2 linked regions of the Herpetosiphon gulosus genome follow. The protein of the gene in region 2 interacts with the protein of the main gene of each other region in a pairwise test. Links are inferred from orthologs where the notes say so. Each region holds a gene or a part of one and is shown on either strand. Other genes may lie near its edges. The genes, in order: cysE and cysK.

Region 1 (15,816 bases), on a different replicon or contig from region 2:
CCGAAGGCGCTGGCGCTGCTGAAAATTACGTCAACTTCTTGCGGGGTGGTAATTCCAAATCATCAATCGATCTGCTCAAAGGGGCTGGGGTTGATATGACCACCCCCGACCCAATTCATCGGGCCATGAATCGCTTCGGCGATTTGGTGACCAAACTCGATGAATTAACCGCCTAATCGCCTTTCATGCTCGCCCTTCGTTGTGAAGGGCGAGTGCGTGTGTTGTGTAAGGAGTTGGCATGGCCGATCCACGGGTTCTCAAAATGGCTCATACCTTGGTCAATTATTCGATGAAAATCAAAGAGGGCGAATTGGTGGTGTTGCAGAGTGAGCCTGCTGCTGCGCCCTTAGTTCAAGCAATGTATCGCGAAATTTTGCTGGCTGGCGGGCATCCAGTTGCCCACACGGTTATGCCTGGGCTTTCGCGAATTTTGCTCAATCATGGTAACGATAAACAATTGCAATGGATCTCGCCCTACGATCGTTTGGGAATTGAAACCGCCGATGTGCGGATTCGAATCGATGCCCAAAGCAACACCCGCGAACTCTCGCAGGTGGACCCCGAGCGCCAATCGGTGTTTCAAAAATCGCGGCGCGAATTGATGGGCACATTGATGTCGCGCACTCATGCTGGCAATTTTCGTTGGTGTGTTACACTGTTTCCAACCGAAGGCTTGGCCCAAGATGCCAACATGAGCTTGCCCGATTTTGAAGATTTTGTCTATGGTGTATGCTTCTTGAACGAGGCTGACCCAATCGCCAAATGGCAAGAACTTCACGATATGCAAGCCCATTTGATCAATTTCTTGCAAAATAAGCGCGAAGTGCATATCCTAGGTGAGGGCACCGATATTCGGCTGGGGATCGCTGGACGCAGCTTTGTCAATTGTGCTGGCGATGCCAACTTCCCTGATGGCGAGTTCTTTACTGGCCCCGAAGAAACCAATGTCAATGGCGTTGTACGCTTTTCGTTCCCAGCGATCTATAATGGACGCGAAGTCGAAGATGTGCAATTAACCTTCGAAGATGGTAAAGTAGTCAAGGCAACAGCCAAGAGCGGCCAAGATTTCCTTGAGCAAATGTTGAATGTTGATGCTGGCGCACGGATTTTGGGCGAATTTGCCTTTGGCACCAACCCCAACATCAAAAATTACACCCGTAACATCTTATTCGATGAGAAAATGGGTGGTACAATCCATATGGCAGTCGGCGCTTCCTACCCTGAAACTGGCGGCTTAAACCAATCGGCAATCCACTGGGACATGGTTTGCGATTTACGCCAAAATAGCGAAGTCTATGTCGATGGTCAATTGTTCCAAAAAAATGGCACATTCGTGGTCTAAACTTTCCCTTTTTACTCCCAACTAAAGCATGTTCGAGGGTATGAACAACACTGTTCATACCCTTTAGGCTATCATTCAGGCAGTGACGCAAGTTCTGGGTTATGTTGGTTTCTGGCCCAACACCCATCGCAATGCGGCTGCTTGATTATTGAACCATTTCTGCTGTAAGGAGAGTCCGATGGTCGTATCTCGCTCACGGGCAGTGCTCAAAAACGTTGCATGGCTGACATGCGGCGCGTTGATCGCCCTACTGATCGTCTATCTGCGGCGTGATCCGCAGGCCACCGCCGCCCCGAACATCACCACTGGTAAGGTCGAAATTGCCAACCAGAGCAATCGGGGTGGCTATGATCCATTGTCGTTAGCCGAAATCGAACAAGCCCAAAAGTTAGCCCTAGCCGAATGGCAAGCCAAACGCGGCAAATTTGTTGAAAATAAGGCCGTGCCTGCTGATGCCCAATTAGAGTTTGTCAAAACCGAGCGCCACGAAGAAATCCAAGCTGTCTATGATAAGGGTTCATGGCAACGTCGCGCTGATGTACTGATTTTCGATTATGCCAAAAATAGCTTGGTGGCCGTGTTGGTCAACCTTAGCACAGGCAAAGTCGATGCCTTGGAGCAAGCCCGTGGCAGCCAACCACACCCAACTGATCGTGAAACCGCTCGCGCCTTACAATTAGTGCTCGATCACCCAGCATTTGGGCCACAACTGCGCGGTGAATACCAAGCCTTGACGAAAAAGAGCCTGACCAAAGCTAGCCAACTTCACGCTGCTGGTTTTGTGTATATCGCCGAACCCCAAATTGATAACGCCGCAGTGCTGCGAAGTTGCCAACAAAATCGTTGTGTGCAATTGTTGCTCAGCGCCGATAATGAATGGGCGGTCAATAGCACCCCGATTGTCGATCTCTCGAATGGCCTTGTGGTTAGTTTGAATCGTTAGGAGTTTGGTGATGAAGCTTTCAGCACGTTGGGGCATGCTGCTTGGGATGCTATTAATTGTAGTCAGTTTGTTTAGCACCCAGACTCAGCAAGAAGCCAATGCCCAGACCCGCGACCGCTGCTCAGGCGGCAATTTTGTGATTAATAAAACCTTGGCAAATGGCGCTAATTGGACATTATGTTGGGAAGAACGCAGTAGCGAAGGCATCGTGTTGCGCGGCATTCGCTATACGCCACCCAGTGGTAGCCAAATTTCGGTGATCAACCAAATCAATTTGGCCCAAATTCACGTACCCTACGACGATAATACTGCACGTTTCCATGATCTCTCGGATTATGGCTTGGGTGGCGGTCACCTGAATAATATGGTGGCAGCAGATTGTCCCGATGGTACATTGATTCAAAATAATAATCGCAATGTGCTGTGTGCAACGGTTGTACCAACTGGTTATGCCTACAAATACTATGCCCAAGTCAAACAAGGCTCGGCCTTGGTACTGCGCTCGGTTTCGCACATTGGTGCATATAATTATGTTAGCCAATGGATTTTTCACGACGATGCCACGATTGAGCCAGGCATCGGCGCGACTGGTAAATTGCAAAAATGTACCAATGTCGCCAAATATGGCTGGAAAATCGATGCAAGTAGCTGTCAATATGGCACATCACACATTCACAATTACTACTGGCGAATCGATTTTGCCCTTGGTGGCAATACCAATAACGTGGTTGAGCAGATCGAATTCGATTCGAGTGGTGCTGCTCAGCGTAATCTTCAATTGCAAGACTACACCGCCGAAACCGCAGTTAAATTCAACCCAGAAACCTTCCGCTCATGGCGGGTTAAGAACAAAACGGTCACCAATGCTGATGGTCACCCAATTTCCTACGAGTTGATTCCCAATTCGGATCATGTATTCCGTGGCCCAACCTTCGAGCCCTGGACGAATAATGATGTGTATGTGACCGAAAACAACTCATGTGAACGTTGGGTTTCGCACAATAACGGCAGTGGTTGTGCTGACGATGTCAGTGGTTTTGTCAACAACCAAACCCTGACTGACCCGATTGTTTGGTTTGGGATTACCTTCCATCACCTGCCCCGCGACGAGGATGACCCGTTAATGTCATCACACTGGAGCAGCTTCCAAATGGTTCCCCGCGACTTATACGCCAGCCAACAACGCTAAAACATCAAAACGCCCGCTCAGCTTGAGCGGGCGTTTTTTATGGCTATTTGCCAGGAGTTGGCGTAATCGTTGGGGTTGGTGGTGGTGGCGGCGTTTGCTGTTCATCCAAGAACTTCAGCGCCCAGAACAATTGTGAATCGGCACAACTGGTTGCTCCATCGGCTGGGGTGCGATTCAAAATACATTCAACCGGATATTGGCTTGCATCATCCGAGAATGGCACCACATAATCGGGCGTAATCCCCAGCGTATGAATCGCTCGCTTGTTGGGAGTTAGCCAATGGGCCACGGTAATACGGGCTTCTGACTTATCAGTCAGAGTATGCACACTTTGGACTGAACCCTTGCCAAAGGTTTTTTCACCAATCAAGGTTGCGCGTTTGGTATCTTGCATTGCACCAGAGACGATTTCTGAGGCACTGGCCGAACCACCATTCACCAAAACCACGACTGGAATATCAAACAACTCTTGGGGCGTGCCTTGTTGCAAGGTGCGATATTCCCTTTGGACCCCATTGCTATTTTCTTGATAATGGGTCACGCTATCTTTGGTAAAGCGACCAAGAATATTTTGGGCTTGGGTAACATAACCGCCTGGGTTATTGCGCAAATCAAAAATAATCGCCTTGGGATTATTGGGCTTGAGTTTGGCAATCGCTTGATCCAATTCATCGTAAGAGGTTTGCTTAAACTCGCTCAATTGAATATAGCCAATATCGCCAATCATGGTTGAGCGCACACTGATCAATGGAATCGTATCACGCACAATTGTAATATCGATTTGTTTCTCTTCGCTGGTACGATAGACCGTGATCACTACTTGCGAACCTTTGGGGCCACGAATCAGCTTGATTGCTTCGGAAAGCGCTTGATCGCGTTCAAGATCCGCAATGACTTCACTAATTTGCTTCCCATCGACCGCGACCACAATATCGCCAGCTCGCACATTGGCTTTTTCAGCAGGTGAGCCTTCGATCGGCGAAACAATTAAGATCTGGCCTTCTTTATATTCGACATAAGCGCCGATGCCCTCGAAATTGCCGCGCATATCCTCGCGTGAGCGTTCGGCAGCTTCAGGTTCTTGAAAACCAGTAAAATCATCGCCAAGCGATTGGAGCATGCCGCGAATTGCGCCATACATCATTTGTTTTTCGTCGATTGGCTCGGTATGGTAAAACTCTTTATTGACCAGATTCCAAACTTCCCAAAAGGTTTGAAAATCTTTATCAGCGCCCGCAGGTGGCAACGCCTGAGCGGTAGCTTGCATAATCATGGCAGTTTCGGTAGCCAAAACTTGATTAGCCGCCGTCATCACCTGTTCTTTCGAGGTGCTCCCCCAATAATAGCCAGCCCCAAGGGCAATCGCGACCACCAGCAAGACTCCAACAATCCCACTCAACACCACCCATACTTTTGATGATGATGCAGAGTTACCGCCCGACGTGGGCTGGAATTCGCTCATAGAAAACCTCGTTTCATGCAATTTAACCTAGGCTAATCCAGCCTGTCTAGCAGTGTACAACTTAAGCACCTAGTTGTAGGTTAGGTTGGCATTAGCAATCGAATGGGTGGGCCGCGTTGACGCTCAGGCTATGGTTCATGCTAGCACGAATTTGGGCTAAACCATTGATCAAATTGAAACATAACTGCTGCCAAAGCGGCAATCGGAGCTGTCTCAGCCCGTAAAATGCGCGAGCCTAAACTAACGCTTATAAGGCCTGCTTGGTGAGCAGCCTCAAGCTCGTTGTCGCTCCAACCGCCCTCGGGTCCGCTCCAAATTGCTAGTTCTTGGCGTGGCTCTAAGGCCAATGCCGCCTTGAAGGACAAGGTTTGGCCTGTTTCGGCCAAGAGCAAATGGCCACGGGCTTGAGGCAAGGCTTGGGCTACGGTTTGGGCTTCGTGCAAACTTGGCAAACGCCCACGGCCTGCTTGCTCAGCCGCCTCGCGAATAATCCGTTGCCAGCGTTCGCGTTTGGTCGCCGAAACATCAGCTTGCGAACGCTCACACAATAAGGGCACAAAGGCGGTTGCGCCCAGTTCGGTACATTTTTGCAAGGCAATTTCAAAACGTTCGCCTCGGGTCAGGGCTAAATAAAGCGTAACATTGATGCTTGGCTCGCCATTCGCTGCATAGCGTTGCAAAATCCGACCCTGCGCTTCACGCTTGTTCAGGCTAGTCAATTCAGCAATATAGCCCATGCCAAGCCCATCGAGCAAGGCAATATGCTGACCAACCCGCAAACGCAGCACGTTGTTCCATTGGTGCAGCAATTCACGTTCGGCCACAAATAACGCTTCGCCCTGAATCGACTCGGCGGGCACAAAAAAGCGATAGGTATTTTTCATTAGGCTGGTTTGCGATGGGTAAACGCAACCCAATCGCCTTGGGTGCGCCGTTCAACTTGCTCTAAGCCAACTGCTTCAAAGGCCGCCACTACATCGGCTTCGCGCTCGTTGATAATGCCCGAGGTGATTAGCACGCCGCCTGGTTTGAGCGCTGCGAGGTAATCATTGCCCAACACAACATGCACTTTAGCCAAAATATTTGCTAAAATTACATCAAACTCGTTGTGATGGCGATAGCTTTGGGGTGTGCCAAGTTGTGCGCCTTCCCAACCGAGCCAATGCTCCAACGGTGCAGCGCCCAAACTACCTTCCAAGGCGGTTACCAAGGTTTCGGCATGATTAATGCGAGCATTTTCGGCAGTCGCTTTAACCGCGATTGGGTCGGTATCCAAGGCCAAAACTCGTTGGGAGCCAAGTTTGGCCGCACCAACTGCTAAAATGCCTGAGCCACAGCCAAGGTCAAGCACTGTAGTGTTGTTAAATTCGATCAATTCCATCAACTCAAGACAGAGCTGGGTGGTGGGATGCAAGCCAGTGCCAAAGGCCATGCCAGGGTCGAGATTCAACACAACATCGTTTTCAGTAGGCTGATATTCGAGCCACGAGGGTACAATTACGAAGCGTTGGCCGATGCGGCGAGTACGATAATGCTCCTTCCATGCATTGGCCCAATCTTCCTCAGCAATAGTTTTGACGTGCAAATCGCCAACTGGGCGCATCATGCCCAGCACCCACAAACCGCGTTCGATCTGAGTTTGAGCATCGGCGGCTTGCTCGTTGGCCAGCAGGTAGGTACGCACAATCACTGGTTTATTGGTATCAATTTGATATTCAGGTGAGTCGAGTGATGGAATGATCGCCTCTTCGACTGCCACACCACCGTTATAGCCATATTGGGCAAATAATTCCGACACACTTTCGACCGCTTCGGTATCGACGGTCACGCTCAGTTCGAGCCACTGCATAAAAACCCCTGTTTAGAAGGATGAAGGATGAGGGATGAAGGATAAATAGCATTCCTCAGCCTTTCACTCCTTTTTTTGATAGCCAAAATAATTCAACGTTACAATAAATCCCTCATCCCTCATCCCTCATCCCTCATCCCTCATCCCTCATCCCTCATCCTTTCGTCGTCCAGGTTGTGCCGTTAGGGCCATCTTCGAGTTGGACATCAAGCTCGCTCAGGCGGTTGCGTACTAAATCGGAGAGTGCCCATTGTTTGGCTTTGCGCAACTCAGCGCGTAGCTCAATCAACAATTCGATAAAAGGTGCAGCATCGGTTTTGCTGGCGCTATGTATCTCTAAGCGTAAACCCAGCACGGCAGCTAATTCGCGTAAACGGGCTTGACCTGCTGCGAACGGCTCACCACCAACGCCTGCATCACGGGCAGCGTTGATCGAACGCACCAGATCAAACAAGACCGCCAAGGCCGCCGCGCTGTTGAAATCAGCATCCATCGCTGCGCGGAAATCGGCTGGCGCTTTGGCAACAATCGCATTCAGCGTATCGACGACTGGGCCGCTGGTTGCCGTGCCATGAGCGGGCTTGAACGCCGACATAATGCGCTCAAGTTTGCGTTGGGTATCAGCCAAAACCTCATCATTATAAACCAATGGCGCACGATACGAGCCAGAAAGTACCAGCAAGCGCATAATATCGGCAGAGTGCTCGCTTAAAAATTGATCAATTGTGATCAAATTGCCCAGCGATTTGCTCATTTTCTCGCCAGCCAATTGCAGCATGCCATTGTGCATCCACACTTGGGCGAAATTTTTGCCAGTTAATGATTCGGTTTGGGCAATTTCATTTTCGTGGTGGGGGAAGATCAAGTCGTTGCCACCACCATGAATATCAATCTGCTCAGCTAATTCGTGCAAACTCATGGCCGAGCATTCGATATGCCAACCAGGTCGTCCTTGACCCCATGGACTTTCCCAAGCTGGCTCACCTGGTTTGGCCGATTTCCAAAGCGCAAAATCTAACGGATCATCTTTGGCTTCATCGGGAGCAATTCGAGCGCCGGAGCGCATATCATCGACAGCACGGCGCGAAAGTTTGCCATAATCTTCGTCGGCTCGCACCCGAAAATACACATCGCCATTGCTGGCGTGATAGGCCGCATCTTTGGCAATCAGGCCTTCGATAAATTGAATAATTTGTGGGATGGTGGTTGAAACGCGTGGATAGGCTGTGGCGGGCAGCACATTCAATTGGCCCAATTGATCAAGAAATGCCAAGGTATAGCTCTCAGCCAATTCCATGGGGTCGCGGCCCTGCTCGTTGGCACGGCGAATAATTTTATCGTCAACATCGGTAAAATTCATCACGTGGCGCACCGTATAACCCGACCATTCCAAATAGCGCCGCACCACATCGAACACCACCGCTGACATGGCATGGCCAATATGCGCATCAGAATACACCGTCGGCCCACAGACATACATCGACACATGGTCAGCAACCAACGGTGTAAACGGCTCGGTCTGGCGGGTGAGCGTGTTGTAAATTGCTAATGCCATAAGTGTGGCTCCTCAACACAAAAAATTAAATACCGTCAGCGTAGTGCATCTCATAACTTTGCAAATCATCAAGGCAATCGAAGGGATCATCGCCATTGGTGCGTTGGGCGCTGAGCGCAGCAATATGGTAGGCTTGGCTACCCATAGCGCTTTCAAGCTCAACCACCCGTTGATTTAAATGTTGAACTGATTCGTGCAAGGAGCGCAGCATCGCGCCCTCAGGGTCGGGCAACATTTCGACACGGTTGGTTTGGCCAGTTTGCGGATCACGGGTGGCGACGACCCGCGCAGGCACGCCAATCGCGGTCGAATGAGCTGGCACCGGCTTGACCACCACCGCGCCGCCGCCAATCCGAGCGCCATCGCCGATCGTAATTGCCCCGAGCACCTTGGCTCCAACTCCAATCACCACATTATTACCGATGGTTGGGTGGCGCTTGCCGATTTCCTTACCCGTCCCGCCGAGGGTCACACCTTGATACATCACCACATCATCGCCGATAATCGCCGTTTCGCCAACCACAATGCCCATGCCATGGTCAATGAATAGACGATGGCCAATCGTGGCCCCTGGGTGAATTTCAATGCCTGTGAAAAAACGCGTGATTTGCGAGAGCAAGCGCGGAATAAACGGCAAGTTCATGCCCCAAAGCCAGTGGGTTAGCCGATGGATTTGCACCGCTTGAAAACCCGGATACAGTAGCACCTCAAAAATTGAGCGAGCAGCAGGATCATTGTGTAAAATTGTCCGAATATCTTCACGAACCAAACGCCACCAATGCCGCATAACGATCCATCCTTTCGCAGACAAAAAGAAAGCCCAAGGCCATTAGCCTTAAGCCAAGTACCTTGGGTTCTTGAATGTCGCTTTAGGCCGCAGCCGATGATTCTGATTTGCTGGCTTCGGCTTTGGGTGCTTCAGGCTTGCTTTCGCTGGTAGCAGCAGCAGGCGTGGCACTGCTAGCATCGCTGCTGGCTGGTGCTGGAGTGCTTGATTTGCTGCTGTTGCTGCTATTATTGCCTGCACGACTATCATTAATATACCATCCACTACCCTTGAATACCACGCCAACCGGTTGAAACACACGCTTGATCGTGCCTTGACAGCGCGGACAGATCGTCAGCGGCTCGTCAGAGAAGCGTTGAAATTGCTCGAATTGTGCGCCACATGCTTGGCACGCATACACATAGGTTGGCACGCTACCATACCTCCGACAGGATGAAAGTTTAACGTAACAAAGCCCCAAAAGGCACTCTGGCTCATTTTACCGTAATTATGGTTGCTGATCAACCAGAGCAAAGAACATAGAGCAAAGAACATAGAATATAGGGGTCAGGTCAGGAATCAGGGGCTAGAGATCGGTTTTGATTCGCGAAGGACACAACGTGTTGTAACCGCGAAGATCGCGAAGATCACGAAGGTTATGTTTAGCCACAGATTGCACAGATTTGCTTGATTCGCTGACCCCTGATTCCCAGCCCCTAACTCCTGGATCTTCATCCCTCATCCCTCATCCTTCATCCTTTTCCTGCTCTTGATCTTCAATTGGTTCTTTGTGATAATGGGATTGGGCAATGTAGCTCACATTAATGCCGCCCGATCAGCGTTCTCCATTTCAGCCACAAGGGAGATAGTATGCAGATCGATCCATCCACAACCGCGCTCGTCTTGATCGAATTTCAAAACGATTTCACTTCGGAAGGTGGGGCGCTCCACGGCGCTGTCGCCGAAAGTATGCAAGCCACCAATATGCTAGCCAACGCGATCGAAACGGTCAAACAAGCGCGGGAAGCAGGCGTGACGATCATTCATGCGCCAATTTCATTTGCCGAAGGCTACCGCGAAATTACCAGCCACCCCTATGGCATTCTTAAAGGCGTGGTCGATAACAACGCCTTTCGCAAGGGCACGTGGGGCGCAGAATTGGTTGATGTGCTGACCCCAGCAAGCAACGATATTGTGATCGAGGGCAAGCGTGGCCTCGACACTTTTGCCAGCACCAATCTTGATTTTATTTTGCGTAGCCGGGGCTTGACCAACTTGGTTTTGGCGGGCTTTTTGACCAACTGCTGCGTCGAATCGACCATGCGCTCAGGTTATGAACGCGGCTACAATGTAATTACCCTGACCGATTGTGTGGCCGCCACCAGCGCTGAAGAGCAACAAGGCGCAATCAGCAAAGATTACCCAATGTTCTCGCATCCCATGGATCATCAGCAATTCCTCGAAATTTTGAGCGGACGTAGTGCCATGGTTAATGCTAGTCGCGGCTATTAATCAATGAATCACGCAGCAGAACTTCAGGCTGAGGTTTTGGCTGCACTTCAGCGGTCGGTTCGTGGCAAGGTTCACGCCGACCGCTTGACATGTGCGCTGTATAGCACCGATGCCTCATCCTATGCCGTCATGCCCAAAGCGGTGGTTATTCCGCGCGATCGTGACGATTTGCAGGCAATCGTCGAAATTGCTCAACGCTACCGTGCGCAAATTGTGCCGCGTGGCGGTGGCACAAGCCTCTCAGGCCAAGCGATTGGCGCGGGAATTATCGTTGATCTCTCACGTTCATTCGGCCAAATTGGCGATTTTGATTCGAGTAGCCGCCAGATTTGGGTTGAAGCTGGCTGCACGCTTGATCGTTTGAATCATTTCCTTAAACCGCATGGCTTGATGTTTGGCCCCGACCCTTCATCAAGTGCTTCGGCCACGATCGGCGGCATGCTCGGCAATAATTCAACTGGCTCGCATTCGATTGTGTATGGCCTGACCGTTGATCATACTCTCGCCATGGAAACGATTTTAGATGATAGTTCGGTGGCAATTTGGTCAACCCAAGCAGCCAACAATCCCCGCCAACAGCAGATTCAAGCCCAACTTGGCCAGATTGTGGCGCGGTATGCGCCAGCAATCGAGCGTGATTACCCGCAGGTTTGGCGCAATGTGGCTGGCTACAATCTCCAACGTATGCTGCAACATCAGCAACAGCAACAACCGTTTAGTGCTGTGCCAATTTTGGTTGGTAGCGAGGGCACGCTCGGCTTGACGGTTGCCGCCCAACTCAGTTTGGTAGCACGGCCAAAGGTCACTCGGTTGGCACTCTGGCATTTTGATGATCTCCAACGAGCCTTGGCTTTAGTACCCGAAATATTGCGCTTTAACCCAAGTGCGGTCGAATTATTTGATCGCTATTTTATTAATTTGACCCGCCAAAACCCTGAGTATGGTTCGCGCTTGAGTTTTGTGGTGGGCGAGCCACGCGTGGTCTTAATTGTTGAATGGACGGGAACCGATTCCAACGAATTAGCCGCCAACGATGCCGCCTTAGAAGCGCATTTACGAGCGCTTGGCGAAACTGGCCTGATTGTGCATGAAACCACACCCGCCGCCATTGCCAATGTTTGGGCGGTGCGCAAAGCTGGCTTAGGCTTGTTGATGAGCCAGCGCGGCGATGCCAAACCCTTAGCGTTTGTTGACGATGCAACCGTGCCAGTCGCTCGTTTGGCCGAATATGCCCGTGGCGTTGAAGCAATTTGCCGCGACGCTGGCACTGAAGCCACATTTTATGCTCATGCCTCGGTTGGCTGCTTACATATCAATCCATTAATTAATTTGAAAACTGAGCAGGGCTTGGCCCAGATGGCTCAAATCTCGCAGGCCGTTGCTAGCTTAGCAATGAGCCTTGGCGGTACGACGACGGGCGAACATGGCGAAGGCTTAGCGCGATCAGCCTTCAACCAACAATTGTATGGCGCAGAATTGCACCAAGCCTTTGGCGAAATCAAGCAACTGTTCGACCCCAACCAAATCTTCAATCCAGGCAAAATTTTAGCAGCACCCCAGCCATGGCAACCTGAAATCCTGCGGATCAACCCCAGCTACCAAACGCCGCATGCGCCCAGCGTAACCTTTTTCGATTTTACGCCCGATGGCGGTTTTGCAGGCTTAGTTGAGATGTGTAATGGCCAAGGGGTTTGCCGCAAAGATGATGCTGGCGTGATGTGTCCATCATATATGGCGACTCACGATGAGGCCAATTCGACTCGTGGCCGTGCCAATGCGCTGCGTGCAGCGATGACTGGTCAGCTTGGAACCGAGGGTTTGAGCAGCCCTGAATTGAATGAAGCGATGGATTTATGCCTTGAATGCAAGGCGTGTAAACGTGAATGCCCATCGATTGTTGATATGGCACGGCTTAAATCGGAGTGGCTGGCCCAGTATCAAGCAACCCATGGCGTGCCGTGGCGCAGTCGTTTGTTTGGCCAGATTGCCAAAATCAATCAGCTAGGAATGCTGGTTCCCCGCTTGAATAATTGGGTTTTGGCCCAACCAATCACCCGTTGGCTGCTCGATCGCAGCTTGGGCATTGATCAACGGCGGCAATTGCCAGCCTTAGCGCTTAGCTCATTTCGGACATGGTTTAAACGCCAAAGCCAAACTCAAGCCGCACCGCGTGGCCCATTAATTCTGTGGGATGATACCTTTACGCTTTACAACGAACCACAAATCGGACAAGCTGCGGTCAAAATTCTTAGCGCCGCTGGCTACAAGGTCTATTTAATCGAAGATCGGCGTTGTTGTGGCAGGCCATTAATTTCGAAGGGAATGTTGGCCGAAGCTCGTGCCAATGCTGAGCACAATATCGAACTGCTTGCGCCATTTGCTGAGTTGGGCGTGCCAATTATTGGCCTAGAGCCAAGTTGTATCGCCAGTTTTCGCGATGAATACCCAGCCCTCGTATCAACCAATGCTGCCAACATTGTGGCGGCGCAAAGCTATTTCATTGAAGAATTTTTGGTCAAACTGGCGGCTGAAGGCGTTGCTTGGCCTTGGAAAGAACAATTACCAGCCGATCAGGTTTTAGTCCATGGTCATTGCTATCAAAAAGCCTTGATCAGCACCAACCCATTGTTGGCGATGTTGCGGCTTGTGCCAAACTTGGCAGTCCACGAAATTGAAAGCGGTTGTTGTGGTATGGCTGGCTCGTTTGGCTATGAACGCGAGCATTACGCGGTTTCAATGGCTTGTGGTGAGCAGCGCCTATTTCCGGCAGTTCGCAGCAGCCAACAGCCAATTCTCGCGGCAGGCATGTCCTGTCGCCATCAAATTGAGGCTGGCACAGGCGTAATCGCCCAGCATCCAATCGTGTTTTTGGCCGATTGTTTAGCTGATTAAGCTACAAGCAATCGTAGGAATTTTCATCTTTGTTCAATTGTTTGTTCATCCAACAAATTGACAAAAGCCATGGCTTTGGCGTATAGTATGGCCTTGAAGAGTCGTGTGTATTTTGATTCCCCTAACCGATCACCATGCCCTGCCTACGGGGCTATTTGGCGGTTGCGCTGAGGCTATCGCTGCTCCATAGGCATCGCAACAATTCTAAAACTACAATCTAAAACGATGCGAAGGAGCCGTGTTATGTCAATAGAGACATTAGCGCCGATCACCGCCGACCGCACAGGCACAGTTTTTGTGCATGATGTTATCAGCACGCACGCCCAGCATTCACCACAGGCTATTGCCATTGCTACCAGCAAATTCAAGTTGAGTTATGCTGAGTTTGAACAGCGCACCAATCAGCTTGCCCATTATTTGCACCACCAAGGAGTGCGCCGTGGCCACACGGTTGGCGCTTGCTTTGAACGCTCGGTCGAAGCAATGATCGCCGCCGTGGCGATTTGGAAAGCAGGCGCAGTCTACTTACCGCTTGATCCGAGTTATCCTCAAGAACGGCTTAAATATATGTTGGGCAACAGCGGCGCAAGTTTGGTGCTGGCAACGCAACTCACCGCCAGCCAATTTCCCGAGCAACAATTGCATATTTTTGAGCAATTAGCCACTGAGCTGGCACAACAGCCAAGCCATGCCCCTGAACACCAACTCACGCCTGATGATCTGGCTTACATCATTTATACCTCTGGCTCGACTGGCAAGCCCAAAGGTGTACTCGTACCCCATCGCGGCTTGGCCAATTTGGCGGCTGCCCAAGCTGAGCGCTTTGACATCAACAGCCAATCACGAATTTTGCAGTTTGCCTCGCCCAGCTTCGATGCTTCGATTTCTGAAATGCTAACGGCTTTTTTTCAGGCTGCGACTTTGTTTGTAGCCCCAACGAACGATCTTTTACCCGGCCCAGACTTATTGACAACCCTGCGTGATCACCAAATCACAGTTACCACCTTGCCGCCTTCGGTGCTGGCTTTACTCGACCCACGCGACTTGCCCAATTTACAAACCATCGTTTCGGCTGGCGAGGCATGCACCGCTGAAATTGTGGCTCGTTGGGGCACAAACCGCCGTTTTATCAATGCCTATGGCCCGACCGAAGTCACGGTTTGCACCACGATGAGCCAGCCCTTGCGCTATGGTATGGCCGTCAGTATTGGCAATGCGATCAGCAACAGCCAAACCTATATCGTTGATGAACACTTAAATTTGGTCGAAGGCGAGGCGGTTGGCGAATTATTGGTCAGCAGTGTTGGCTTGGCACATGGCTATCTTGGCCTTGGCGAGCAAACTGCCGAGCGCTTTTTGCCTAATCCATGGAGCGAACAAGCTGGCAGTCGCATGTATCGCACTGGCGATTTGGTGCGACGCTTGAGCGATGGTAGCCTTGAGTTTCGCGGACGGATCGATCATCAAATTAAACATCGTGGCTATCGCATCGATCCAGGTGAAATTGAAATGTTGTTGATGGAATATCCCAATGTGCGCCACGCCGTGGTGACGCTGCATCACGACCATAACCAGACCGAGCGCTTGGTTTCGTATTTGGTGCTGCACGGCGAAGTGATGCCCTACTATCGTGATATTTACCGCTATTTGGAGAGCATGCTGCCCAAATATATGGTCCCGCTCTCGTATACCGTTGTAAAAGAATTGCCGCGCACGCCCAATGGCAAGCTCGATTTAGCCGCCTTGCCCGAGCCAGATTTTGCGTTGCTGACCGTTAGTGAAATTTATGTAGCCCCGCGCACACCGCTTGAACAGCAGATCGCTGCAATTTGGGAAGATATTTTGGATACCCCCAACATCGGTGTGCTTGATGATTTCTTTGATGCTGGCGGCCACTCGCTACTGGCAACCCAAATTGTTTCAGCAATTCGCAGCACTTTTGCGGTGGAAATTCCGCTCTCAGTCTTGCTCGGAGTTGAACCAACTATCGCCGCCACTGCCCAATTGATCGAGCAATATCAAATTGCCAATGCTGATGATGCCGAGCTAGCCGACCTGTTGAACGAACTCGATGGCCTCTCCGATGAAGAAATTCAAGCCTTGTTAGCTGATGAAGGAGCGCTCACCGCATGAACTTTTTGCTGATTCAGCCGCTTGATTATTTGTTTGTCTCTGGCGGGGCACATAAAGCCAATCGTTTTTTGATGGAAGGCCTCGTACAGCGCGGCCACAAATGCATCGTGCTCTACCCGCTGGAAGAAAATCGCGAGAAAAATGGTAAAGAAAAGTTGCTCAAGCAATTGGAA
Region 2 (15,919 bases):
AAGCTGAAGTTTTGGCGCGAGTTGCCACAATGTTTAAGGGCGAAGTTTTGATCGCCTACGATGGTGCAGTTTTTGCATTGGATGCAGGCTAAGCATGCTAAGATAGCGCTGTGGTTACGGCCACCTCTTTGTGTGTCAATTCCCAATAAGGAGCTACGCCAATGGTTGTGCGCTTAGTTCGGTTAAAATTTGCCCCCGAACATGTAGCAGAATTTCTTGCATTTTATGCTGAATGCGAGCCAACAATTCGCCATCAAGAAGGCTGTTTGGCCTTATCGCTTTTACGTGAAACTGGCGACCCAACCGCCTTTGCAACCTGGAGTACTTGGGAATCAGGCCGTGATTTGCAACGCTATCGCCGCTCAGAGTTTTTCCGTGGCTTTTGGCCACGGGTCAAATCACTGTTGCGTGAGCCTGCCGATGCAGTTTCCTACGATGCCTTAACTGGCGATGCTATTCCCGATTTTCATCCGCAGCCAACACATGGTGCTCAGTTAACGCCGCTTGCAATTGAGTGATCAAGCGCTCACGCACTGCCGGAGCCATACTGTAACGCGCCTTAACTTTTAATGTAATCGTGGTCGTGACTGCACCAATTTCGCCATCTTCGCTGATGATTTCAGGTGTTTCAATCACATCATCACCTGGATCGCTGATAATTTGGTGCAGAACGATCATGGTTTCATCAAGTTTGGTAGTTGGCACGGTCAATTTGATGCTGGCTGGCGACCATTTGCCACGAGTAAAATTGCGAATGGTGCGAATATCGCCATTGGGCACCAGCCAAAGTTCGCCCGACTCGCCGCGAATATAGGTCATACGCAAACTAATTCGTTCAACACAACCCACCACCTGCCGATCACCAATCTCCACTTTATCGCCTAACGCAAATTGATCTTCAAATAGTAGCGTAATTCCGCCCAGAAAATCGCTAACATAAGGCCGCGCACTAAACCCCAAGCCCGCACTAAACAAGCCCAAAAAGGTAAATAAGGCACTTGGCTGAATAAACATGCCCATAATCAAAAACAGCGAGATCAAAATTGCCAAGCCATTGGTCAGCGATGAAACCAAGGAGCGCAAGGTCTTACGGCGGCGCTCGCTGAGGTTATGGCGCAGTAATTGGGCATTCGAGAGAAAGGCTCGCCGAATGATGATGCTAATCGCGCGTGCGGCGACTGCCACCAGCAAAAACGTCAGTGTGCCCCGCAACATATAGTAAGAAACGCTATTTACAGGTGGTAAATAAGGTTGAATCCAATCGAACATAGGGTTCCTCTGCTAGCTATTTTTCGCCAAACGTTGCGGCAATTCGCATGCCACAGAGTAGCATAGGAAAGGATGAAGGATGAATAATGAGGGATGAAAATCAAAAGGCAAAAGGCAAAATAGAGGTCAGGGGTCAGGATTCAGGGGCTAGGGGTCAGACATTACGCATAGCACTGAGCTGTAGTACATTGGGGATCACAAAAGCATAATTTGTGCAATTCGTGGCTAAAATAACTTCGTGCGCTTCGTGGATCAAAATGCTAGCTTGCTTTTTGCTAATACCTCGAATATACTTCAAAATAATTTGAATCATTTTGATTTGGAGTATTATTATGCAAAGCCTTGGGCTTGAACCACCTGCCGTGCTCAAATTGCTAGCGCATGATCTTCGTTGGCGCTTGTTACAACTTTTAGTCCATAGCGATTATCGGGTGCATGAATGTGTGGCGGTCTTGCAAGCGCCGATGAATGTGGTTTCATATCATTTACGGCTGTTGCGTGAAGCTGCCTTGGTGATCGAACGCCGTAGCGAAGCCGATGGCCGTGATGTCTATTACCATCTCGATTTGCCCACCTTGCAAACGGCCTATCAAGCTAGCGCTCAAGCCCTGCACCCTGATCTTGATCCATTTGCTGGTAAATCAACTAGCCAAACCTATCAACTCACCAAACCAGTGCGAATTTTATATTTGTGCACCCACAACAGTGCTCGCTCGCAACTAGCTGAGGCAATTACCCGCCATATTGGCGGCTCCATGCTCGATGTAGTGAGCGCCGGAACCCAACCTGCCGAGGTGCATCACTTGGTTCTAGCAACCTTGGCCGAAAAAAAGATTTCCAGCGCTGGCTTATATTCCAAGGCACTCCAGCCCTACCTTGAGCAAGATTTCGACTATGTGATTACGGTCTGCGATCGAGCACGCGAACAATGCCCAACGCTTGCTGGCCACCCCACCAGTATGCACTGGAGTTTTGCCGACCCATTGCGTGAAACCAGCGAACTAGCCCAAGCCGCTGCAATTGAAACCACCGCCCAGCAACTGATGACCCGTATTCGTTTTTTACTGACCACCATTGAGCGCCAACAACGCGAAGGGAGCAAATAATGGCTTTACGAATTGGCATTAATGGTTTTGGGCGAATGGGGCGGCTAGCATTACGGGCTGGCTGGAATCGCCCAGGATTTGAATGGGTACATATCAACGAACTTAAAGGCGAGGCTGCGACTGCTGCGCATTTGCTGGCCTTCGATTCAGTTCATGGCCGCTGGAACCAAGCTGTGCAGGCCGAAGCCCAAGCCCTGATCATCGATCAACAACGCCTGAGTTATAGCAATCATGCGACAATTGAAGCAACCGATTGGGCGAGCCATGACGTTGATCTGGTGCTGGAATGTTCAGGCAAATTTCGTAGCCCCGAACAACTAGCGGGTTATTTTGCGGCTGGAGTCAAAACTGTGATCGTTGCCGCACCTGTTAAGCACGGCGCACTCAACATTGTGATGGGAGTCAATGATCAGCTCTATGATCCACTACAGCATCGTTTATTAACTGCCGCCTCGTGCACAACCAATTGTTTAGCTCCCATCGTCAAAGTGGTGCATGAACAGTTTGGTATCAAACACGGCATGATCACCACAATTCACGATATGACTAATACCCAAAATTTGATCGATGCGCCGCATAAAGATTTACGCCGTGCCCGCGCCGCTAGCCAATCGCTGATTCCCACCAGCACAGGCTCAGCCAGCGCAATTGGCATGATCTTTCCAGAATTAGCAGGTCGTTTAGATGGGGTAGCGATTCGCGTGCCCTTGTTGAATGCCTCGCTGACCGATTGTGTCTTTGAACTGGCCCGACCAACTACGAGCGAAGAGGTTAATCGGGCTTTGGCTGAGGCTAGTCGTGGAGCGCTCAAAGGTATTTTGGGCTATGAAGAACGGCCTTTAGTTTCAGTTGATTACAAAGGTGATCCACGTTCGGCGATTATTGATGCAGCGCTGACGACTGTTACCAACCAAACCCAACTGAAAATTATGGCTTGGTACGACAACGAAATTGGCTATGTTAATCGCATGTTGGAGCTAGCCGCCAAGGTCGCCCAACTTCAGGCAGGCTAGGAGCCAACCATGCAGCAACAATTCAAAGAATATGCGATTGTTACCGCCGCCTATTGGGCATTTACTTTGACCGATGGTGCGTTGCGTATGTTGGTTTTGTTTCATTTTCATCAACTTGGCTATGGTGCCTTGGCGGTAGCGGCGCTCTTTATTTTCTATGAAGTATTTGGGGTGGTTACCAATTTATTTGGTGGCTGGCTGGGCACACGTTTTGGCCTGAATCGCACGTTGCATGCTGGCTTGGTGTTACAAGTTGTCGCCTTGGGCATGATGGTTGTGCCCAGTGCTTGGCTCAGCGTGCCTTATGTGATGTTGGCGCAAGCTGGCTCGGGCATCGCCAAAGATCTGACCAAAATGAGCGCCAAGAGCAGTATCAAAATGTTGGTGGCTGAAGATGCTCAATCGACCTTGTTCAAATGGGTAGCCATTTTGACTGGCTCGAAAAATGCGCTCAAAGGCGTGGGCTTTTTCTTGGGTAGCCTATTATTGAGCACCATTGGCTTTCGCAGTGCCTTCGCCGTGCTTGCGAGTTTGATTGCTATGGCAGCAATCGGCACTTGGATCTTTTTGCAACACGATTTGGGGCGTAGCAAAGCCAAGCCAAAGTGGCAGCAACTCTTTGCCAAAAGCCGCGCGATCAATCTGCTTTCAGCAGCGCGTTGTTTTTTGTTTGCAGCGCGAGATGTTTGGTTTGTGGTCGGCTTGCCAGTTTTTCTCAGTGAAGTGCTTGGTTGGTCGTTTTGGCAGGCTGGCGGCTATTTGGCCTTGTGGGTAATTGGCTATGGCCTGATTCAAGCGCTCGCGCCACAGATAACCCGCCGCTGGCAAACCACGCCCAACGGTTGGGCGGCAACAATTTTGGCTGGCTTGTTGATGCTGATTATGGCGGCGATTGCCAGCGTTGTGCAAATCAACCAACAATCGGCAGTCGTGGTTGTGGTGGGCTTAATTGGCTTTGGGTTTATCTTTGCGCTGAATTCGGCGGTGCACTCCTACCTCATTTTAGCCTATACCGATCAGGATGATGTGGCTTTGAATGTAGGTTTCTACTATATGGCCAATGCCTTGGGTCGCTTGCTTGGCACAATTCTTTCAGGCCTGCTCTATCAAAGCTATGGGTTGGCAGGCTGTTTATGGGCAGCGGCCTTGCTGAGTGCAATCACAGCCATGATCTCATTGAGCTTGCCGCGTGTGCCAAACCAACCGACATTGGGCGAACAGCAGGCCAAGGCTGGCTCGATCTGAGCAGAATGGAACCAAATTGCTACTTGTAAGTTGGCCTGAATCTACTACAATAGAGCTAAGCAAGAGATCGTGGTAGATACCACGTGGCATTTCGGAGGAAACCCCATGACTGATAATGAACCAGGGTTTTTCGAAAATTTGGTTGATAAAGCCAAGGATGTCGCCGAGTCGGTTGGTGAATTTATCGGCGATGCCGCTGAAAAAGCAGGCGATTTAGCCGAGCAAGCTGCCGAAAAAATTAGTGATGTTGCCGAAGTCGTCGGCGATAAAGCCAGCGATGTGTATGAAGCCGCCAAAGATAAATTAGGCATCGACGGCGACGAAGCTCCTCCTCCAGCCGCCTAGTTTCACGAATTGCTAAAAATTCGACACCCTCAGCATGGTTCGGTGCTGAGGGTGTTAGATTTTTAGGGATCAGTTGTCAGGGCTAGGAATCAGGTTGAAACCGCCTTCATCCTTATCAAGACTCTGCGCCTCTGCGTTAAAATTACTTCTAGCTTTTCTGGACCCTGGCAACTAGCCCCTGACCCCTAAATCCTACTCAGCATCAAATAATGGTGTGCTGAGGTAGCGTTCGCCGTTGCTTGGCACAATAAAGACAATCGTTTTACCAGCATTTTCGGGGCGGGCAGCTACTTGCAAGGCGGCCCACGCGGCGGCCCCTGAGCTAATCCCGACCATCAAGCCTTCTTCGTGAGCCAATTTGCGGGCCCATTCAAAAGCATTTTCATTGGTAACTTGAATAATTTCATCGATCACGCTGGTATCGAGCACATCGGGCACAAAGCCAGCGCCGATGCCTTGGATTTTGTGCGGCCCCATTTTGCCACCAGAAAGCACTGGCGAGGCAGTTGGCTCGACCGCAATTGCCTTAAAGCCTGGTTTGCGTTCTTTCAGCACCGAGGCAACCCCTGTGATGGTGCCACCAGTGCCAACCCCAGCCACCAAAATATCGACAGCGCCATCGGTATCATTCCAAATTTCTTCGGCGGTGGTGCGTTGGTGAACTGCTGGGTTGGCTTTATTTTTGAATTGTTGCGGAATAAAGCTACCTGGATTTTCGGCGGCCAATTCTTCGGCGCGACGAATTGCCCCGGGCATGCCCTCGGAGCCTGGAGTCAAAACTAATTCAGCTCCAAAGCCTTTGAGCAATTTGCGCCGTTCCAAGCTCATGGTTTCTGGCATGGTTAGCACAATACGGTAGCCTTTGGCGGCGGCCACAAATGCTAAACCAATTCCCGTATTGCCACTGGTTGGCTCGATAATCGTGGTATCGTTTGGATTGATCAGACCGGCGGCCTCCGCTGCCTCGATCATCGCCAAGCCAATCCGATCTTTGACGCTGCTGGCTGGGTTGAAAAACTCAAGCTTGGCTAATACCGTCGCCCCCGTGGTATTAACCTTGCCCAAGCGCACCAGCGGCGTGTTGCCGATAAGTTGGGTAATGTTGTCATAAATCCGCGCCATGGTTTGAGTCCTTTTGTTAACTAAGTTAAACGACAAACCTAACAATAATAGCATAACATAGCTTAGGTTTGTGTCAATCTGGCAAGGCGCACAGAAAGGAGTTATATGGATGCACATAGTTTGCTGTTGATGGCGGGGATGGTGATTTGTTTTGGCATCGCCACCTTCGTGCTTGCTGAACGGATTGGCATCCCGTCGATTGTCTTGTTGCTGTTGGTGGGAGTGATCGTTGGCCCCGAAGTTTTTGGCTTGGTTGATCCATCGGCCTTAGGCGTTGGGCTGCGGGTGTTGATTCCGTTGTTTGTGGCGATTATTGTATTTGAGGGTGGTTTGGTGCTCGATATCAACGATTTGCGCCGTTTATCGTACCCATTGCAAATGTTGATGAGTGTTGGAGCCTTAGTGACATGGGGTAGTGCAACCTTGGTAGCGCATTTTGTGGCGGGCTTATCATGGCCACTGGCAACCTTGTTTGGGGCATTGATGAGCGTCACTGGGCCAACCGTGATTACGCCTTTGATGCGGCGCAGCAATGCCAAAGAACGCTTAAAAGTGTTGTTGCAAGCTGAAGGCGTATTGGTTGATGCGGTTGGGGCTATTTTGGCGGTGGTTGTGCTCGATGTCTTGCTCACCAGCGGCACAACCATTAGCGGAGCCTTCGATTGGGCCGAACGCTTGCTGATTGGCTCGTTGATTGGTTTGGTTGGCGGCATTGGCTTAGCCTATGCGCTGCGCTTTATCGGCTCGAAGCTCAATGCTGAAACCACTCGTTTGAGCGCGTTGGGTGGCGCAATCGCAATCTTTATCATTGCTGAAGCGATTTCGCATGAAGCTGGCATTGCGGCAGCAGCAGTTTCAGGGATTGCGGTTGGCAATATCGATTTTCCCCACGAAGAAGAAGTTGTCTTGTTCAAGGGCGACCTAACCATGCTGGCAATTACGATTATTTTTATTTTGCTAGCAGCTCGTTTGAAATTTGCCGATTTGGCCGCGCTTGGTTGGTGGGGCGTATTAGCGGTTGTGTTGATGATTGTGGTGGTGCGGCCATTGTGTGTCTTTGCCTCAACGCTTGGTTCAACCTTAACCTGGCGCGAACGGGCCTTTATTGCCGCAGTTTGCCCACGCGGAGTTGTGGCCGCTTCGGTTGCCACCTTTGCAGCGATCTCATTGGACGAAGCTGGATTTGCTGGGGGCAATTTATTGATTGGCTTGGTGTTTATGACCGTGATTGGCACGGTTGTGCTGCAAAGCTTCACTACCCCGCTGTTTGCACGTTTGTTAGGAGTTGAACCGATGACCACCTTAGTTATTGGCGCGAATGATTTAGGCCAGCTGTTTGCCCGCCAACTGCATAGCCAACATCACGATGTGGTAGTGATCGATACTGATCAACAGTTGATCGATCGGGTGCGCCACCATGGCATTAGCACAATTACTGGCGATGCGACTGATCTGCAAGTGTTGCGTAAAGCTGGCGTTGAACGGGCCAAAGCGGTTGTAGCCTTGACCCCGAGTGATAAACTCAATCTGTTGGTGAGCCAGGTGGTGCGTTCGCATTTCAAGGTCGCAACAATTGTGGCTCGGGCTGAAAATGAGAGTACCAGCAGTGTTTTGCGCGATCTTGGTATCACAGTTTTAAATCCCTTGCAAGCGTCGGTTGATGCCCTGACCCAGTTAGTTCAAGGCCCATCAGCCATGAGCATGCTCTTAAGCCATCAAGCCGATCAAAGCATTTACGAAGTTGAAGTATCGAATCCGCGAGTGGTTGGCAAGCCGTTGAAACAGCTTAATTTGCCAAGTAATGTCTTGATTGTGGCAATTCGGCGAGCGGGCAATTTATTTGTGCCCGATGGCCAAACCCAATTGCAAGCAGCCGATCAACTAACCTTGATTGGCACAGCTAGTACAATTCAACAGGCCGATCAACAACTGCGTGAGGGAGCGAGCGAGGCAATGTATCAAGCATGAAACCAACCAAAACCCCTAGTCGCAAAGCGCGTTGGAGACGACTGATCGCAGCCTCGTTGCGCGATGGTTGGATTGTGTTTCGCGATTCGGGAATTTGGCTGGGCTTATGGCTCTTGTTGTGGTTGGGGTTTACCTTGGCAATTTGGGCAGGCACGCGCCCTGTTTTGGCTTTTAACCAAGCGCTATATCAAGCATTTAGCCAAATGACGCTCAACCCTGTGCCACTGCCTGAGCCATGGTGGCTGCAAGTGCTGTTTTATCTCGCGCCAGCCTTGAATATTATTTTGCTGGCGCGCGGTGCGCTCAATATGGGTATTTTGCTCTTCGATAAACGCAATCGGCGGGAGGCTTGGCAAATGGCGTTAGCATCAACCTATCGTGATCATATTATTGTGTGTGGTTTGGGCAAAATTGGCTATCGGGTGGTTGGGCAATTGCTGGCCAGTGGCTGCGATGTGGTGGTGATCGATGCTCATAGCGATGGGCCGTTTCATGAATTGGTGATGGGCCAGCATGTGCCAGTGATTATTGGCGATGCTCGTCAGCCAGAACTGCTGCACGAAGCAGGCTTACGCCATGCTACCTCGCTCACCGTGGTTACTGGCGACGATTTGACCAATCTCGATATTGCTTTGACCGCCCGCGAATCGCACCCTGATATTCATATTGTGATGCGGGTTTTTAACGATTCATTGGCAAGCAAACTCAGCTCAGCCTTTCATATTCAGACCGCATTTAGCACTTCGGCGCTGGCGGCTCCAACGCTTGCCGCTGCTGCCTTGGGTCGCGGCATTACCAACGCCTTGTATGTGGCAGGCAAGTTACTCTCGACGGTGGAGATTACGGTTGCCCGCGATGGCATTTTTGATGGACGCTTGATCCAGACGGTTGAAAATCAGCACGATATTTCGGTGCTTTATCGGCGTGGGCGTAATGGCGAAGATTTACGCCCACGCGGCGATGAACGCTTGAGCAGCGGCGATCAATTGGTGATTATCGGGCCGCTAGCAGCGATTAACCAGATTCAAACCCTGAATAAACCGAATGCTGCGCCCCATGCGCCCTATCGGCTTTGAGGATCATCGTTAGACTCTTGCCAACTGCCCAGTGAACGGGTTGGCGTGCGGCCACCAAATTCTGTTGGGGCTGAGCCAAATGTGGTTGGCTGTTCGTAGCTGTTGCTGGCTTGAGCTGAGGGTGTTGGCGCTTGATAACCTGTTGGTTTTGGTGCATACGGCGAAATGCTATCACTTGGCTGGTAGCTCTCAGGTTTGGGTTGATAGGCTGCAACGCTATCGCTTGGTTGGTAGCTTTCAGGCTTGGGTTGATAGCTTGATGCTGCTAATGGAGTGGTTTGACTACCAGTTTGATAGGCTGGGTAATCGCTGCTTGGGCCAGCAGGCACTAAATCATACGGCTGGGTGCTGGGTTTGCGGCGGCTCAAGATAAAGCCAACGCCTACCAACAGCAACCCAACTCCAACCAAACCGCCAACGCCCCACAAAGCCCATTGCGGCACGCCAGCACTCAACGTACCCACAATTTCAAGCTGATAATCGCGGCTCAAAGGATAGGGAAAATCATAGGTGATGCTGGTTTGTGCTTCGTTGAGCGTGGCAATTTCGCGCTCGTTCCAAGTGCTAATTGATTCAGGAAAGCGAATTGTCCAGCTGGTGGTGGGGCTAGCAATCAAGCCGGAGCCAAACAGCTCGCCTGATTCTTGGCTGCCCAACATTGAACTTTGACCGTTTTTGACAGTTGCCTTGAGCTGAACTTCATTGCCGTTTTGCTCAATTGCCACATCCTCAAAACGCACCAAACTATAGAGTTCGTTTAATTCGCTGCTGGTCAATTGCTCTTTGAGCATCGCCAAATCGCGAAATTGCATGCGAATTAACGTGCCCCGATACTGACCATCTTCACTGGTCCAATTTTCGTTGCTGGCTTGCCATTCAGCAGGCAGTAAATCGGCGATTGAGCCTAATTCGCTGAGGGCATCATCGAGCACATCGGTGCTTGCGCCGCTTCCGCCCATCTCGGCAAAATCGAGAAACTGTTGCGAAAAACCTAGTCGAATTTCATAAACACCGCTGGCATCGGAATTAAATTCAGTTTGTTGTTGCTGACTCACACAACCACTCAACAACACCAGCCCGAGAAGCAACAACCAATAGCGCATACAGCAGCCTCCGTTGATCAAAAATCGCTCACTATCATCGTACCGCAATTTGCTGGCTAAAACGCCAACACTCCGCCGTAAAGACGGAGCGTTGGCCAAAAGGTTTCAAATTGGCTTATTGTTTGCGATTAGGGTCGTTGTTTGGGTCGTAATAACCTTGTTGTTGATTTTGACCTTGAGCATTGGGGTCGTAGGTTTGACCACCATATTGCTGATAGCCAGCGGCCACTGGAGCAGCTTTACGGCGGCTCATCACGAAGAAGCCAACACCAGCCAAGACCACCAACAAGCCAACGCCACCAAGGATCAATGGCAAATTACTGCCGCCAGCACCGCCACCACTCTTGGTTGAAACTGCTTTGAGGGTATAGGTGGCAGTTTTATCAACTGGGATTTTCCAAGTAACCGTATTGCCGTTGACGGTTGCAATATCGGTTGGCTCAACGCTGCTAACTTCACCTGGCAAGGTTACTTGCCAAACAATCACAGCCTTTTTCAACGAATCGCCCATGCCAGGCATGCCAGCGCCTTCGCTCTCGGCGGCAGCAGCCAAATCGGTGGCCATTGCATTGCCGGATACAGTGAAGGTTTCGCCATCATCGGTTATTTTAAGATTCGATAACGCTTGGCCGGTTGGGCTATCGCTGCTGCCCGAGTCACTCAAAAATTGGCTTAATTGCTCGTTCAAGGTCGCAACGTTGGCAAATTTCATGTTAATCTGTACGCCTTGGAACTCGGTTTCGCCAAGTTTTTCTTTCCAATCGCTGGTAGTTGCAGCCCACTCAGCTGGATAACCTGAAACATCATCTCTGGTTTGTTTAAAGGGATCTTCGCCCTCGGTGCCACCCATGCTTGCCATCATGGCCATTGTTTCGGCATCCATACCTACTTTAAACGTATTCGTGCCACTGCCATCACCGCTGATTGTGGTTTCGACTTGTGAGGCAACACAACCGCTCAAGGCAATTGCTAACACGCCCAACAACATCCGACTCATCCACTGTTTCATGGGCTTCGCTCCTTCAATAAACTGGCTAACGGAGGATACTGCGATTATAGATGGCAATATATGCCATGTCTACCAAGGTTCTGTGCTATCCTGATAGCAAAATTGCGATAAGGATAATGGTATGCGTCGCTGGCGAATCTGCCTTTTGCTGTGGATGTTGGTGGGTTGTAGCGCAACCGCACCTGCAACCAGCACCCAAATTCCAATTCAACCAAGCTTGCCAACCCTAGCTCAAACTCTCAGCCCGACTCAAGCACTGGCCACAAGCATCCCAATCATTGCCGATGAAGCGGCGGTGGAACTTGCCAGCCAACAAGGGCTTGAGCGCGATTTGGCCCAACTTGCCGTTGATTGGCGCTTGCTTAGCGAAAAACCTCAACCACTACGTTTGGAAATGCCCCCACCATACGAGCGCCGCAGCTTTTGGGTTACCGATTTAACTAGCAATCAACAGCGCAATATCAGTGCCACCCTTCAACTTAGTACCACTCACCTATTAATTTATGTGGCCGATGATTTGCCAGTTGATCAACAAGCGCTGATTAATGCTGCTCAGCAATTTGAACAGGTTGGTTGGCCGTTGCTAGCCAAATGGTATCCGCAACAGGCTTGGCCTCAAGTGCCGGTAACGGTCTTGAATGCTGCGGTCAACGGGGCGGGCGGCTATTACGCCAGCGATAACGAATTGCCCCAAGCGATCAATCCATATTCCAACGAACGCGAGATGTTGGTGATTAACGCTGCGGCCATGCCACCCAGCGATTTTGGCTATGTCGCCACGTTAATTCACGAAATGCAGCATCTGTTGCATCGGAATGTGCTGAGCCACCCCGCCACTTGGCTCAATGAAGGCGCTTCGATGTTGAGCGAAAATCGTTCAGGCTATGGCAACGATAGTTTGGCACTCGATTTTCTGGCCTCGCCGGATACCCAACTCAATGCGTGGGCCAGCAGCCCTGGCACTGCGCTCAAACATTATGGTGCGGCTCAGCTTTTCCTCGGTTATCTCGATCAGCAACTCGACGGCTTGCCGATGGGAACCTTGGCTGCTGCTGATGCTGGCGATAATTTGACCAGCATTACGAGTTTGATGGCTACCCGCTACCCCGATTTGACCAGCTTTGATCAGCTGTTTGCAGCTTGGGCGGTCGCCAATTTGGTGAATGATCCTGATCTCGCCGATGGCCGTTATAGCTACGATTTGCCTCGGGCTGTGTTGCCAGAGCCAGCCCAGAGCAGCGAGCAAAACTTGAGCATTCAGCAATTTGGCAGCGATTATTTGGCTTTTGATAGCGCCAGCAGCGAACGAACTGTTGAATGGCAGGGCAATACCACAGTGCCTATTTTCGCCGCCGATGTGACAAGTAGCGCCACATGGTGGGGCGGGCGCGGCGATGCGCGAGTGAGCACGCTCACCACAGCAATTCAAGTGCCCAGCGCTGGCAGTAGCCTGAGCTATCAACGCTGGTTTGATTTAGAGCAAGATTACGATTATGCCTATCTCAGCCTCTCGCAAGATAATGGCCAAACCTGGCAAGCGATTGCGACTCAAGCCAGCACTGGAGCCAATCCGGTTGGCTTAAATATTGGGGCTGGCTGGACAGGCCAACAAACCGCGTGGCAAGCAGAAAGCATCGATCTTGGGCCATGGGCTGGTCAACAAATTCAATTGCGATTTTGGGTTATTAACGATGAAGCGTATAATGCTGCTGGTTTAGCCTTGAGCAATCTCACAATCGACAATGTAATGGCTGAATGGAGCGGGGCTGGTTTTGTGCCAGTGCGTAATCAACTGGCGCAGCGTTGGGTGCTAACGGCAGTGCTGTATGATCAAGCTGGGGTTGCTGAAGTTGTCGCAATTCCAACCGATAATGGTCAAGCGCGTTGGCTGATTCCGGCTAATCGACGAGCGGTTTTGGTGGTCAATGCTACAACTCAAGGCACAACCGAGGCAGCCGATTACAGCTATAACGTCACACCGTAGTATAATTGGGCAGCCCTAGCTTAGATGGATTGAGGATTGGCTCATGACTGAAAGCGTCGCAATTACCGAGCAGCCTAGTCAAACGGCTGCGATAACTATCCCACGTTCGCCCTTAAGTCGGTTGTTATTGCCAATTGCCTTGGTGGTGTTGGCGCTTGGTGCAGGGCTGGCAGCGTGGAGTGGCTTGAATTTTGGCTCTCAAACGATGCTGATTGGAGCCATTGCTGGCGGAGTTGGCTCATTGGCTGCTTTGGTTGGCCTGATTGCTGGCTTGCGGCGACGCTTGCCCTTGAGTGGTTGGGCCTTGATTATTGGCACGCTCAGCATCGCTTTGGGTGCAACCATGGTTTTCCCCGAGCAACGCGAATTGGCGATTATCAGCGCCGCCCTGCCCGTTTTGTGTGCTGCACTGACCTTGCGCCCCTTGCATACTGCTATTGTTACGGTTGTTAGTTTAGCCAGTTTATGGGCAGCGGCTTATTTTGCCGCCGCTGAACCAAGTACCAATCAATTAATTCAATGGAGCTTGCTCAGCGCTTTTGTGCTGGTAATTAGCATTTTTGCCTTGGTTTGTAGCGCAGCCTTACGCGCTTTTGATCGCCAACAAACTGTCGGCCACGAATCAACCACCCAACTCAACAAGCAGCTTGGCGAAGAGCAAGAGCGGGTCGAACGCGCTGCCCAATTGTTGGTGCAAGAGCGTGATCGACTGGCGGCGGTGCTAGGCGCAGCTAGCGATGGCGTGGTGTTGGCCGATAGCAATGGCATCATTTTGCAGGCCAATGCTGCTGCTCGTCAGTTGTTGAACGAAGCGTTTGGCGGTACGCTCGAAGGCCAAGCCCTTAATCAATGGAGCCAAGAAAACACTGGACGTTTGCGAGTGATTAGTAACGAACGCGAAGGCGAACGCCAACGGGTGGTCTTTGAGCAACAACAAGGCACCCGCAAGCCCGTGATTGGCCTCAACCAAGTGCCAATTCGTAGTAGCGCAGGCAGTGTCTTGGGCTACGTTGGGGTTTTCCACGATAAAACTACCGAATTAGAAGTTGAAGAAATGCGTTCGCAATTGCTCGATTTCCTCGTGCAAGATATGCATGATCCGCTGAATTCGGTGTTGGCGGCCCAAGATACCTTGTTGGCTGGCGATTTGGGCGATGGCAATGAGCGGGTTTTATCGACTGCCCGTCGTACCACCTCGCGCTTGGTTGAGCTAACCAATACCCTGATGGAAATGAGCCGTTTGCATGGCGACCCCAACAGCCTGCATCGCTTGGCCAATCCATTGCGGCCACTGATCGAAGGTAGCATTGCCCAATCTACACCCCAAGCCCAACAACGGGCAATCAACTTGGTGTTGGAGTATGGTGCTGATAGTGGTGGCCTTGCCTTCGATGCCGATAAGATGCGGCGGGTGATGAGCCACTTGTTGGATAACGCCCTGCGCCGCAGTCCAGCCTATAGCATGGTACGGGTGCAAGTGAGCAACACTGGCGGCAATGCCCAAGTGCGGATCGCCGACCAAGGCCCAAGTATTCCGGTTGAACTCGCAGGCCGTATTTTCGATCGTTTCAGCAAGCAGGTTGGCGAACAACGCATCGGCGGGGTTGGCTTGGCCTATTGCAAACAGGTGATTGAGGCTCATGGTGGCCGCATTTGGGTCGATAGCACCCCAGGCAAAGGCAGTACCTTTATCTTTAGCATGCCCTCAGCAGCATAATCTAGGAGTAGTTCTATGGCAAAAGTAGGCCGCAACGACCCATGCCCTTGTGGCAGTGGCAAAAAATATAAGCAATGTCATGAAGCAGCTGACCGTGCGCAGGAAGACCAGTTGCGCTTATTACGCCGTGCTCAAGATCGGTTGTTTCCTAAATTGATCGAGGCCACCCAAAGCGAAGAATTAGCTCCGAGCACGCCTAGCTTGTTTGAGCAATATTGGGGCGGACGCTATACCGCCGCCGATATGAGCGAACTTGATGAGCTAGAAGATCGTGGCTCAGAGCGCTTTTTGACTTGGCTGGCCTTCGATGCTCAAAGTGGCGATGATGGCTCAACCTTGGTCGAACGGATCGCCGCTAATCCACCAGCCGAGCTAGAGCTTGATGAGCATGAGCTGAATTTGTTGCCAACCTGGGCTGGCATTCGCTTGCGCCCCTATCTGATTACTGAAATTATCAAGGGCAAAGGTGCGTTGATTCAAGAGGTTTTGACCAAAGAAACCTTTACTTTGCGCGATCATGCTGCCGCCAAGCGCTTGGAAGAAAATGAGCTGATTTTTGCCCATCTTGTGCCAGTTGGCGAAGAATACTACATTGCTGGCGCAGCGGCTCAAACCACTCCCGACACGGTGGAGAAATTAAGTGAATTTTTGGCTGTCAGTCTAGAAGATTGGCAACTGCGCAATCCCGAGGCTGATCTGAATCAGTTTGTGCGTGAAAATAGCTATCTCTTCAATCATTTTATCTCAGTGTTGCCACGCGAGGAAAAAGAGCCATCGAAGTTTGACGATTTGATGCTACGTGGCCGTGCCGCCTTGCTGATGACCAAGCAATCGCTAGGTTTGGGCGGAACTGATGCTGACGACGATGAAGAATTTGACGACGATCAGGCTGATGTTGAGTTCGATGACGACGATCAGATTGATGACGAATTCGATGACGACGATCAGGCTGATGATAATGA

The links.
Region 1: the proteins of cysK (region 2) and cysE interact in binary tests that used the Escherichia coli proteins (3 or more experiments, as listed by UniProt). The link is inferred for Herpetosiphon gulosus from one-to-one orthologs.

The regions. Positions count from the first base shown.
Region 1 is NZ_BAABRU010000005.1:151,096-166,911, reverse strand. What follows is about bases 7,247-9,971. They hold cysE (serine O-acetyltransferase), read right to left. Parts: upstream 9,128-9,971; coding sequence 8,366-9,127; downstream 7,247-8,365. Other genes in these bases: ABEB26_RS08280 (FmdB family zinc ribbon protein), read right to left, coding at 9,210-9,539; cysS (cysteine--tRNA ligase), read right to left, coding at 7,247-8,340. In the rest of the region: pepF (oligoendopeptidase F), read left to right, coding at 1-176; ABEB26_RS08320 (aminopeptidase), read left to right, coding at 239-1,342; ABEB26_RS08315 (hypothetical protein), read left to right, coding at 1,521-2,285; ABEB26_RS08310 (copper amine oxidase), read left to right, coding at 2,296-3,474; ABEB26_RS08305 (S41 family peptidase), read right to left, coding at 3,518-4,936; ABEB26_RS08300 (16S rRNA (uracil(1498)-N(3))-methyltransferase), read right to left, coding at 5,077-5,820; ABEB26_RS08295 (50S ribosomal protein L11 methyltransferase), read right to left, coding at 5,820-6,785; more of cysS, read right to left, coding at 6,940-7,246; ABEB26_RS08275 (cysteine hydrolase family protein), read left to right, coding at 9,977-10,618; ABEB26_RS08270 (FAD-binding and (Fe-S)-binding domain-containing protein), read left to right, coding at 10,622-13,510; ABEB26_RS08265 (non-ribosomal peptide synthetase), read left to right, coding at 13,754-15,643; ABEB26_RS08260 (glycosyltransferase family 4 protein), read left to right, coding at 15,640-15,816.
Region 2 is NZ_BAABRU010000004.1:368,139-384,057, reverse strand. The notes cover bases 4,136-6,963. They hold cysK (cysteine synthase A), read right to left. Parts: upstream 6,101-6,963; coding sequence 5,171-6,100; downstream 4,136-5,170. Other genes in these bases: ABEB26_RS07510 (cation:proton antiporter domain-containing protein), read left to right, coding at 6,206-6,963; ABEB26_RS07520 (YtxH domain-containing protein), read left to right, coding at 4,739-4,978; arsJ (organoarsenical effux MFS transporter ArsJ), read left to right, coding at 4,136-4,633. Outside these bases: ABEB26_RS07550 (MBL fold metallo-hydrolase), read left to right, coding at 1-92; ABEB26_RS07545 (putative quinol monooxygenase), read left to right, coding at 162-518; ABEB26_RS07540 (mechanosensitive ion channel family protein), read right to left, coding at 454-1,269; ABEB26_RS07535 (arsenate reductase/protein-tyrosine-phosphatase family protein), read left to right, coding at 1,602-2,375; ABEB26_RS07530 (ArsJ-associated glyceraldehyde-3-phosphate dehydrogenase), read left to right, coding at 2,375-3,388; more of arsJ, read left to right, coding at 3,398-4,135; more of ABEB26_RS07510, read left to right, coding at 6,964-8,068; ABEB26_RS07505 (potassium channel family protein), read left to right, coding at 8,065-9,144; ABEB26_RS07500 (hypothetical protein), read right to left, coding at 9,132-10,247; ABEB26_RS07495 (LppM family (lipo)protein), read right to left, coding at 10,363-11,256; ABEB26_RS07490 (hypothetical protein), read left to right, coding at 11,378-13,240; ABEB26_RS07485 (ATP-binding protein), read left to right, coding at 13,284-14,957; ABEB26_RS07480 (YecA family protein), read left to right, coding at 14,973-15,919.